DNA from 2 places in the Aneurinibacillus baijiui genome. Region 1 is predicted to be linked to the other one. Evidence: riboswitches for the same ligand, from Rfam matches in the RefSeq annotation. Region 1 holds a riboswitch; the other holds the start of a gene.

Evidence for each region. Region 1 has a riboswitch for cyclic di-GMP ahead of AB3351_RS14355 (transposase). Riboswitches for the same ligand answer to the same signal wherever they lie in the genome.
Region 2: linked by a shared signal. The riboswitch ahead of AB3351_RS23190 (endo alpha-1,4 polygalactosaminidase) and the one ahead of AB3351_RS14355 (transposase) in region 1 are both predicted to bind cyclic di-GMP.

Annotation. Positions count from the first base shown of each region.
Region 1 is NZ_JBFTXJ020000007.1:79,041-84,549, reverse strand. Features, by position in the region: gene AB3351_RS14365 (helix-turn-helix transcriptional regulator) at 1-651, opposite strand, end outside; gene fabF (beta-ketoacyl-ACP synthase II) at 776-2,011, shown strand; cyclic di-GMP riboswitch class I at 2,135-2,220, shown strand; gene AB3351_RS14355 (transposase) at 2,232-2,396, shown strand; cyclic di-GMP riboswitch class I at 2,907-2,991, shown strand; gene AB3351_RS14350 (anti-repressor SinI family protein) at 2,972-3,190, shown strand; gene AB3351_RS14345 (hypothetical protein) at 3,360-3,584, shown strand; gene AB3351_RS14340 (YiaA/YiaB family inner membrane protein) at 3,710-3,946, shown strand; gene AB3351_RS14335 (STAS domain-containing protein) at 4,031-4,858, opposite strand; gene AB3351_RS14330 (helix-turn-helix domain-containing protein) at 5,094-5,509, shown strand, end outside.
Region 2 is NZ_JBFTXJ020000024.1:14,563-20,071, forward strand. Features, by position in the region: gene AB3351_RS23175 (DUF2194 domain-containing protein) at 1-92, opposite strand, end outside; gene AB3351_RS23180 (tetratricopeptide repeat protein) at 96-995, opposite strand; gene AB3351_RS23185 (hypothetical protein) at 997-2,220, opposite strand; cyclic di-GMP riboswitch class I at 2,525-2,620, shown strand; gene AB3351_RS23190 (endo alpha-1,4 polygalactosaminidase) at 2,666-3,508, shown strand; gene AB3351_RS23195 (LysR family transcriptional regulator) at 3,541-4,449, opposite strand; gene AB3351_RS23200 (MDR family MFS transporter) at 4,562-5,509, shown strand, end outside.

The sequences.
Region 1 (5,509 bases):
CCACAAAGACTGAAATTCCGGATGAAGATGAGTCATTTCTTCAAGAAACTGATTATACCATGTATCTCCTACATATTGGCCGTAATAAGCACGGAAGATAGCAAGAAATCCCTTAATGAAATGTTCCCAATTAACGGCTAATGACCGCAGTTCTTTTCTTGTAAAGAGTAAACGAATTAAGTTTCGTTGTTCATTTGGAATTTGTTCGAAATCCAAAAAAACATGTGCGGCAGCTCGGTTCCAGCCGACGATATGGAAGTGTCGATCAGTAATCAATGTCGGACAATAGTTAAGTTCTGACAAAATTTTTCCTAAGGACGGAGGGATTTTTGTTTCCAATGTTTCTGGTTGGGAAGCATTTGAATTGGCTTCTAAGGCAAGGTCATATAGATATTTGCGTTCATCATTATTTAACTGCAGGGCGGTTGCAATAGCATCTAATACCGATGTAGAAACGTTAATATCACGCCCTTGCTCTAGCCATGTGTACCAAGTGGTGCTTACGCCTGCTATTTGAGCGACTTCCTCCCTTCGCAAGCCGGGTGTCCGCCGCCGGGTTCCTGTTGGTAGTCCAACAGATTGAGGTTGAATGTTAGCTCGCTTTGATTTTAGAAAGGTGGACAGAGCGTCAAGTCTGTTTTGATTATTCAACGTTTCCATGCCCCCTCATCATACGAATGATCATAGTAGTAATTATACTAGGATAAACAACAACTTGTAATAGGATAAGTAGCATGTGAAAATATAACAAAATATTCAAGGGGAGGGATCAAGCTTGGAGCGTGTAGTGATTACAGGAATGGGAGTCGTCTCACCACTGGGCAATGAAGTAGCAATGTTATGGGAAAATTTGGTTAATGGTAGGTCAGGTCTTTCTTTTATTGATACATTTGATGTAAGCGGGCATAAAACAAAAATTGCTGGACTCGTCCGTGATTTTCATGCCGAGGAACTTCTAGGACGCAGGGATGCAAAGCGTATGGATAGATTTTGCCAATTTGCCTTAGCTGCAGCCGAGCAAGCATGGATCGATTCGAACCTAGATATGGATCAAGTCGATCCGACACGTCTGGGTGTCTATGTTGGCTCCGGCATAGGAGGAATTGAAACATTCATTAAAAATGTGGATCTGCTTCGGGAGAGAGGAGCGGGCCGGGTAAGTCCTTCGTTAGTATCCGCAATGATTTCGAATGCGGCTGCAGCGCAAATTAGCATGAAATGGGGCGCGATGGGTCCTTCGATGTCGCCTGTTTCTGCTTGTGCAATCGGCAATACAGCGATTGGCGAAGCGTCCAGACTTATTCGATTCGGGGGAGCGGATGTTGTCTTTGCGGGCGGCACGGAGGCTTCGATAACCGACTTGTCTTTGGCCAGCTTTGGGAATGCTACAGCTTTATCTACAAGGAATGATTGTCCGGCTAAAGCAAGTCGTCCGTTTGATGAGAATCGGGATGGATTTGTCATGTCGGAAGGCGCAGGCATTCTCCTTCTCGAATCGTTGTCTCACGCATTACGAAGAAACGCACGAATTTATGCTGAGGTTATTGGCTATGGTGCAAGCTCAGACGCGCATCATATGGTATCTCCGCATCCGGAAGGTAAAGGCGCATACCATGCTATGAAAATGGCGTTACAAGATGCTCAGATTTCTTTGGAACAAGTCAATATCATTAGTGCTCATGCGACCAGTACGGAAGCCGGTGACATATCGGAAACCATAGCCATTAAAAAATTATTCGGAGCGCAAGCATATAACATCCCTATAACAGCGAATAAGTCTATGACCGGCCACATGTTGGGTGCAGCGGGTGGGGTAGAAGCCATTGCGCTGGCAAAATGCCTGCAGGAAGGAACGATACCTCCTACAATCAATCTAGAACATGCGGACCCGCTATGTGATTTAGATTATGTACCTAATACTGCCCGTCAGGCAAATGTAGAGATAGGGTTATCCAATTCATTTGGTTTTGGCGGTCACAATGCGGTAATCATTTTAAAAAAGTATGAGTAATGTGTAGTATTACAAGCAGTTATGTTCTACGGGAATTGGTAGATAAAGGTTGCGTATATGGCGGATAAAAGAAAAATAGTGAATACCTATTCCATTGTGCACTAATTTTTTGTATCCTAATGTATGTCGAAAAGGCAAACTCATTGAAAGATGAGGACGCAAAACCACGGGCCTACTGTATAAAAAGCTACGGCAGCCGGGTTACCGAAAGGAGAAAAAAATGAAGCGGAAGTATTCACGTGAGTTTAAGTGCAAGGTCGTACAGCAGGTATTGGAATGTAATAAGCCTGGCAGCATAGCCAGACAGCATCGAATCAACAGTATTATGATTTTTCGGTGGATGAATGAATATAAGCAAGGAAAATATGATAGTGAATCTGTATAAAATGGGGCTGTCTAAAAAGCCAAGCATGTTGATGTAACAGCATGCTTGGCTTTTCCGTCTATATCATTGCCTCCTTTGTTAATGACCAAAATGAGCAAAAAAAAATCCGGCACGGGGCCGGTACAGAAAAGAAAATATTGGGGGGTTCTTGTTAATAAGTTACCACAATTGGTAATTATTTCATCTAGGCAAATAAGTGGAACTTATACAAAGCCGCCTTAAACGGATAAGTAGGAACATAAGCGTATATTATTTTTGATTTACTTTACGATTGCATTCCCTGTAATCTGTCTGGTTAGTTTTATCACCTGCTATTGATTTCCTTATATGTAAGCAGTAGGGTTTAGGTGTGACTATATTGTGACTTCTTCATGACAAAAGAACCTTTCCGTGGGTACATGTAATCGGTAAAATAGATTTACAAGTTAGAAAAAATATAAATGACCTTACGAGAGGCACACCTTACTAACAATAAAGGTCAGGTAAAAAACAAATACCTAATCAAAATACTTGAGAAAAAGGCAAACCTGACTGAAAAGCAGGGACGCAAAGTTCCAGGTCTACGGTATAGCACTATGACGGCTGAACTACCTCTTAAGAATTTGCGGGGGGCGAAGATGGTTAGGAAGCAGAACGAACTTGATCAAGAGTGGGTGTCTCTTATGCTGATTGCACGTGAGTTAGGAATTACCCCGGAAGAAATAAGAAGTTTTTTAAAAAGCGAAAGTAACGCTATACACCAAGTGGTGCTAGAGTCTAAAGAGATGACATACCATTCATATAGGATAAGATGAGAACCTTCTGTCTATAGGGCAGAGGTTTTTTTGTTTATGAGCAGACACAAGCGTATGAGGGGTATTCTCAAAAGTAGCACTTATATAGTATGATCCAATACAAGCAGTAGCAATATGCCCCAGCATCGCTTTATTTGCCAAATAGACTGAAAGAAAGGGCGGAACCTGTATGGCTGTTACACTGCGTATTTGCCATAAGTGTGCGGATGACGTAAAAAAGCTGAAGAAAAAGCTCAGCAAAATAGAACCGAAAGCAAAAATCTGCGTGGGATGTCAGTCGATGTGCAAGCTTGGCAAAAAGAAGGAATTTGTTATCCTCGGTAAAGATGAAATGGTAACAGGAAAGACGACGAAGAAGGTTGTTAAAAAGGTAGGAAAGCTGCTTGCTCGATAAAGTTTGTTTCCGATTGCTCCATTACTAGAAAATATAATTTATTTTTTCTAAATTTCAGTATACACAATAGGAATAAATTGGTTGATAGCGAATATGTGAATAAGAGGATGGAGGTAATGGATGCAATGAGACCACGCAGAAGAAATACAAAAGCATTTACAAATATGGCCTGGGCAGCATTTATTTTGTCGTTTGCAGCGATGTTCATCGGGATTTACACATTAGATGCCCCGCTTCCGGTGAAAGGATATTACATCGTATCAGCGCTTTTCTTAACCATGAGTTCTTTTGTACTGCAGAAGACGATTCGGGATAATCAAGAAGATGATGAAAGGTACGCTGACGAGTTTAACAAAGAATAAGTTGATGCCGCAAAAAAGGATCGCAAAACTTCTAAGGTATACGGAAGTTTTACGATCCTTTTCATTTGGAGATGAAAGGGGTTGCTACATGGCGAGATAGTTCTTTAATGCTTGCTGCAACGTTCCTTTCATTTCTGCTCTGTCTTTGAATGATATGCCTTCGTTAATCATTTTTCTTACAACTTCAGGGCGTAATCCTGTAATGATAGTACTGCATCCCATCATTGAAATCCCATCAAAAATTCGTAATAGATGGTGGGCTACCTCCATTTCCATCTGAAGGACGCCAGACAAGTCCATGATTAACGTTTGAATATGTAAGTTACCAATCTCCATTAATACTTTTTCTTCTATGATTTTGGCTCGATACGCATCAATTTCTCCAATCAAAGGCAAGATACATATAGATGGGGAGATTGGTATAATAGGAACAGAGAGATTATGAACTAATTTCTTTTGCGATTCAATTAATTTATCCTTGTATGCTGAATAGCTAATGAAAAAGTTGTTAAGAAATTGATCAACTAATTCATTGATTCTTTTCTCCATTGCATAAAATTCTTCGCGTGTAACATGCTTGCCTTGGATATGATCGTAATGGTATAGAAAATTCCATAACGTTCTTCGGATCGCTTGTACCCATTCTAATTTGAATTCCAATGTTAATGAGTACTTCGCCCATAAGATTCCTTCCTGCTTGGCGAAAGCAATAAGCTCCTGCTCCCGATTTTCCACAACATACAAGACAAGCCGATGAGCATTTAGTAAAAGGTTGATGTTACCGATTAAGTGGATTTCTTTGATTTTTTCTCGCACATTAACGGCTTCCGCTAATAGCATGTCCTCAAATATTTGTTTATTTTGTGACAGAAATTCTTTCATTTCCTGTCCTTCCTTAAAGACTAAATCCAATACCATCACTCCCATCTATGTTGAGTAGTATTTTAAAAAAGTACGGTATTTCTCGGTGATTAGGTTAATTATAAAGGTGGTTTTTGGAGCTGATATCCGTTATAGAGTACCCACTTTATGAAAGTCTGAAACAGCAAAATGTGTATATAAAAAAACAATGGTTACTGGCTTGTATTATTGTTTGTTATATCATAATATTTGTTCAATATAATAAATTAAAATGAAAGGAGAGTATATGAGCTCTATTCACGTAACAATTGGAAATAACCTAGAGAAAATCAGAAAAAAAAGAGGACTAAGCCTCGATAAAGTTGCCGAATTAACCGGGGTTAGTAAAGGGATGCTGTATCAGATTGAACGGGGGGATTCCCAGCCGACTGTCACGACGCTGTGGAAAATTGCTACAGGTCTTCATCTTTCCTTCTCCTCTTTGATAAAGAGTGAGGAGAGTAGTGTCTGCGTCGTTTCACGGAGTACAATCTCACCGGTAACGGAAGACGATGGAAAGTGTAGAGCGTATTTGTTGTTTCCGTTTGATCCCGAAACCAGACTAGAGATTTACAGCATCGTATTGGATCCCGGTGGAAGCTATCTCTCATCTCCTCACAATGAAGGCGTATATGAATATATTACAGTTATCACAGGGGATTT
Region 2 (5,509 bases), on a different contig from region 1:
GCGCCGTTACTGCGCATAAATTGTAGCCCTGCAGTAAGCAGAAGCATTATAGCAGCAAGAAATATGAGTATACTCATTGTTCTAACTTTCATAGATTACGCTCCTTCAAGCTGGCGTAAAACTGGAACCCAGCGAGGGGGCAATTCGCCCTCACTTACTTGTTCTCGCATTCGCTGGATCATTTCCCGAATACGCGGCCAGTTCTCGTTGTGGTAAGCAAGCTGCATGTGAATAAGATAGCCGCCGAAATAAGCGGGAAACTGATGAATAAGACGTCTCCCCAGTTCTTCTGCTTCCTGGTTCTTCCTAAGAAGCAGGCATACCTCAGCTTGTTGAAAGACAAGGTGAGGATTGGTAGGAATTATCTGTATCGCCAGCTTTAATACATTATGGTATTCCAGTGCCGTCATGTGCTTCATCTCTCCGGTTAACAGATCGCTTTCTAGATAATGCTGATAGACTTGGGCAAGTTCTAAGTAGATTGCCGGATTCTCGCTGCGCAACTGGTTTCGAAGGGAGGAGATGCGACGGATATACCGGTCTTTTAAGACATTGATTGATGTTGCAGCATAATGCACGACCTCCGTATCTTCATTTTGTAAGGCTGTGTACAAATATTTACCTTTTTGTCCTATATTCAAGTCCAACAGACGGATAAGCATTTCTTTTTTTATTTCGCTATCATCCATCTCCAAGCTCTGCATGATCGGAAGCAGACGATAATCGTTCGCGGCTTCTTCAATGATATTCTCGTAGTTATCCACATGTATTCGCGTATACTCATCATATGTATCCAAAGCTGAGCGGTTATGCGTCTTTTTTTCAGCAAGCCAGACGATAAGCCCTAAGATTTCACCAATAAAGGGAAGAAAGATGGAAACAACAAAGATCCAGGAAGCTGCTCCGCGCTTTTCTTCTGTTAGAGAAGGAAGGAGTAGACGGCTTAGCAGAAACAATGCTAATGTGTGCAGCACAAAGAAAAAAACGATGTACATTTTACTCCCCCTTGTCATATGAAATCACAGGCATGATCCGTTCGATGAAATTCTTCGTCTGCTCTTGGTCGGTTGCCGGAAGCAGGAAAAGAAGTTTGTTATCGCGTTTGTCATAGCCGACGATATCTACCTCCCGCATATGCGGCTCTAGGCGCTTGCTCCATTCATCTGCCTCAAGCTGTAAATGTGTAGGAAGCGATATATCAAATGCTGTATACGGCTGTTCAAGCTCGGCCTCTCTCTCCCGCTCAATCTGCACGCGTCGCTGGAAAGCCTCCGGATAATAGATGGAGGTGCCAGGGTATGTAATTCCCGCTCCCTTCTCTTCGAGGCGAAGCGCTGCGATTTCAGTGCTGTCAGAAATAAGCTCTAACAGAAGATGCAGGAATTGAACGCTTTGTGGAGTTAGACGATCCAGAGCAATGCGGCTAATAATCAGCACGTCCTTAATTCTGCCCTCGCGAAGAATGGGACCTGCTAAGACAGGTGTAGATGCCTCGTCATCTGCTCGGCGCATAATGACAGTTTTTTCTCGCAGTAATCGACTGTAGAAGCGAGAATCTGAGATAAACAGGGTTGGTTTTAACTTTTCGGATTGCCCCATTCGTATCTTCAACCGCAGGGCTGTCTCTGATTGATCAAGATGATAGATACCAAATTCCTCGGCTTTGAAAAAATCAGCCAGAATTTTGGCGGCTTGGGTAATCGTAGACTCAGGATCTCTAGCATCAAGTGCACGCATAATTTCAAGCAGCGTATGAATGCTTTGTTCCGATTCGAGAATTTTCCCTTCAAGTATCTTCCGTGACTCGCTCAATCGATCTACCGCGCGTCGCAGCTGCCGATTCTCTTCAATTATTTCCTGATTACGATAGTATTGCGCTTCATATTGTTCACGGAGATTAGTGATGAACAATCCGGGAATAATACCTAGAATCAAATGAAAGAGCAGCCATTTTGCCCGCTCAAAATCAAAAAATAGCAACAGTACATCTTCACCACGAACCGTCGCAGTTCCTACAATATAAGCAATAGTCATAAGCGAGCTAACAAGCCCGACGCTCCAGCCGTATCGCAGTGAGAATAGAAGAGCGATAAAGAGTGTCGGGGCTGGCTGAAATTCTGTAAATCGCAGTTCTGTCCACCAATCCAACAGAACAAAAACCAGGAATACACAGATAAGCTCAGCATATTTTCTTATGAGAGAATGCTGACGATAAAACATTTATTTCCTCCGTTTTCCATTTCTTTTACCCGATTTGTATAATAATTGTACAGATATTGATAAAAATATTTATATGGCCAACGTTTATTGTACCTATGGTGCTCACAAGGCATCAAATGGAAAGTGTGTAACAAAATATAAAGGGGAAAAAATGTATATGTATTTGGAATGATAGTTTTTAAAACAGGATTCAAAATTGTAAGGTAAATGTCACGTATGTGACAAGATAATTAACTATTTTATATTGCTAAAGATCTATGCGCGTGTATAATAAAAGTAAGAAAAAAAATTAACTGCATACATATCTGGTGATGGGCAAACTTGTTGAAAAGCAAGGACGCAAAGGCATGGGTCGTCGATCTGCGCATATTATTATAGTGCGGAGGTACCGATTGCCAGTCTGCGAAACCACCCATCCCTCTGTGTATCTCTGGAGGGATTTTTCGTGAAGAAGTTAACAGTCGCACTGTTGTCTTTGACTTTGGTACTATTCGGATTAGGAGGGTCTTCAACTTACGTGAGTGCAGCAAAAGTATCTCCATTCCAACAGGTGACTTCCTATAAAATTTTCTATGGTAAACCGACCGCACGCGTATTTAATGAAATGAAAAATTACAACATGGTTATTGTTGAGCCGTATCATTACACCAAAGCCGATATCGAACGGATCAAAAAAGGCGGCACGATGGTCATGGGTTATGTGAGTACAATGGAAGTTGCGTCATGGAATCAGACGCTATTAAATAAATGCGAGGCCACTGATTTCTTCCTCCGGGAGAATGAGAAGGTTCATTTTGCTGAATGGGATTCGTATTTAATGGATATTACTTCCCCGCACTATCAACAAATATTGATGGATGAAGTGAAAAATCAAGTAGCCGCAAAAGGATTTGATGGGGTATTTCTCGATACAGTAGGCGATATTGATGACCAGCACGGAAATGATCCTGTAATGCTTACACTGCAGCAGTTCGGCATGGCAGCATTTATGAGTGAGATCAAGGCGCAATTCCCAAGTCTATATTTGATTCAAAACTGGGGATTCGGTACGTTGACTGGATATACAGCTCCTTATGTAGACGGCTTTATGTGGGAGAACTTCGATTACGCGACCGTAGCGAAGGATCAGTGGGCACAGGATCGGATGGCAGAACTGCACGCACTTCAAAAGCAGTATCCGTTCTCTGTATTTACCATATCCTTTAGCGGTAAGGCGAAGAGTACAGAGTATGCAAAGAAACAAGGCTTCATTCATTTCCACACAACCAAAGGTTTTGATGTTTGGTAGAGTAGAAGATAGAAAGCTCCTCTTTGAGTAAATCAAAGAGGAGTTTTTTCTGTAGAAAGGGAGAGCAGTCTAAGCTCTTGCATGGTTTTAAGCCAGCTTTGAATAGCGGGACGGTGCAGGTGTTCCTTCTGCGCCATAATAAAGGCAGTGCGTTTTGGAGGGACGAGTCCGTCTGTGAGTTGGATCTCAGCTAAGCGCCCAGCACGCAGTTCTTCTTCTACGGCGGATCGAACGATAAATCCCATTCCGATGTTTTTTTGCAGGAGAGCAAGGAGCATCGATACATTGTCGATGTGCAGTTGCGGAACATACTCAGGCGGAAGCAGTTCACTCACCCACTCATAAAACGGGTTTCCCCAATCCACATATAGAAGAGGGAGGCTTGCAAGGAATTCAGGCGCTACCGCATCCCAGCGTGCTGCTTCATGCTCTGGATGGGAGACGAGAATGATTTCCTCCTCATAGAAGGGGAGTACTTCAAAACCCGGGATAGACTGTGGGAGGTATACAAAGCCGAGCTGTACAACTCCGTCCTTCAAATGATGCACCACATCCCAGGAATGTCCTGTTTTTATTTTTAGTGAGACGGTAGGATATTGATTGAAAAACGTTTCAACCACAGGGCAGAGAACATATTTCCATAACGTGTCGGTTGCACCGATAGATAGCTGATCTTCAAACGTCTTCATAGATTGTATCTTTAGCAAGCTCTCTTCATTGAGTAAAAGCAACCGTTCAGCGTATGGAAGAAATGTATATCCGGCGGCAGTAAGGTCTACCTTGCGCCGATCGCGCATGAAGAGGGGTTTACCGACTTCAGCTTCTAAGGCTTGAATGCGCGAAGAAACTGTGGATTGTACAAGATGCAGAGCCTCAGCCGTTTTAGAAAAGCTTTTGTTGCGAGCCAATACAATGAATGTACGTAATTGTTCAAAATCCAAGCGAATGTCTCCTTCCCTTTGCTTAATCGAAAAAATAGATAACATGTATCAAAATCATTCGTTATACAAATGACATTTCCTGCTTTATTGTAGAAAGCGAGGAGGGGAACGTATGGTTGGATATGTATGGCGAATGTCGCCGTTAGGTGTACGGGTGCTGTTTATCTGTTCTTTTTTAATGAATTTGGGCTTTTATGCATTGATTCCATATCTGACGCTGTATTTGACGGGAAGTTTTGCCTGGTCTATGGCAATGGCCGGAATTCTGCTTGGTATCCGTCAGTTTTCGCAGCAGGGTTTTTCATTTTTAGGGGGGATGCTTGCGGATCGGATCGGCTGTAAACAAGCGCTTGTATTCGGGGTACTCGTACGGGCCGCTGGGTTTGTAGGCTTTGCTTTTTGTACGGAAATGTGGCAGTTTATTGTTGCCGCCATTTTATCGGGTCTTGGCGGGGCATTATTTGAACCTGCCTTTCTTGCGGCATTTGCTAGGCTCACTCCGGAGAAAGGGAGAAAAGAGATTTTTGCATTCCGCAGTGTAGTAGTCAACACCGGCATGGTTGTGTCAACGCTTGTTGGTGGCGTATTGGCGTCCGTTCAGTTCTTCTATCTCTCTTTGGTATCGGGTGTGCTTTTCATAGCGGTAGCGATGCTGGTATGGGTGACGCTGCCGAAGATTGAAGCGGAGGTAACGAGTAGGAGCTGGGTGGCGGATACGCGGGAGATTATAATGAATCGTCCCTTCGTGCTCTATACGGTTATTCTGATTGGTTATTTTTATTTGTATATGCAGCTATTTTTGACGATTCCGCGCCGAATGGAGGAGGTTACGGGGGATACGAGCGGTGTGGCAATTATGTATGCAACAATCTCGCTTACTGTCATCGCACTTCAATTGAAGGTAGCTGTATGGCTTCAAAACGTATCGGCTCGATTTGTGCTGATCGGTATTGGTGCGCTGGTGATGGGTTTGAGCTTATTTTTGCTTGGATTCGTAACCACGATCGAAATGATCATCGCTGACGGATTGCTGTTTGCTGTAGGAAATATGATGGTAGCT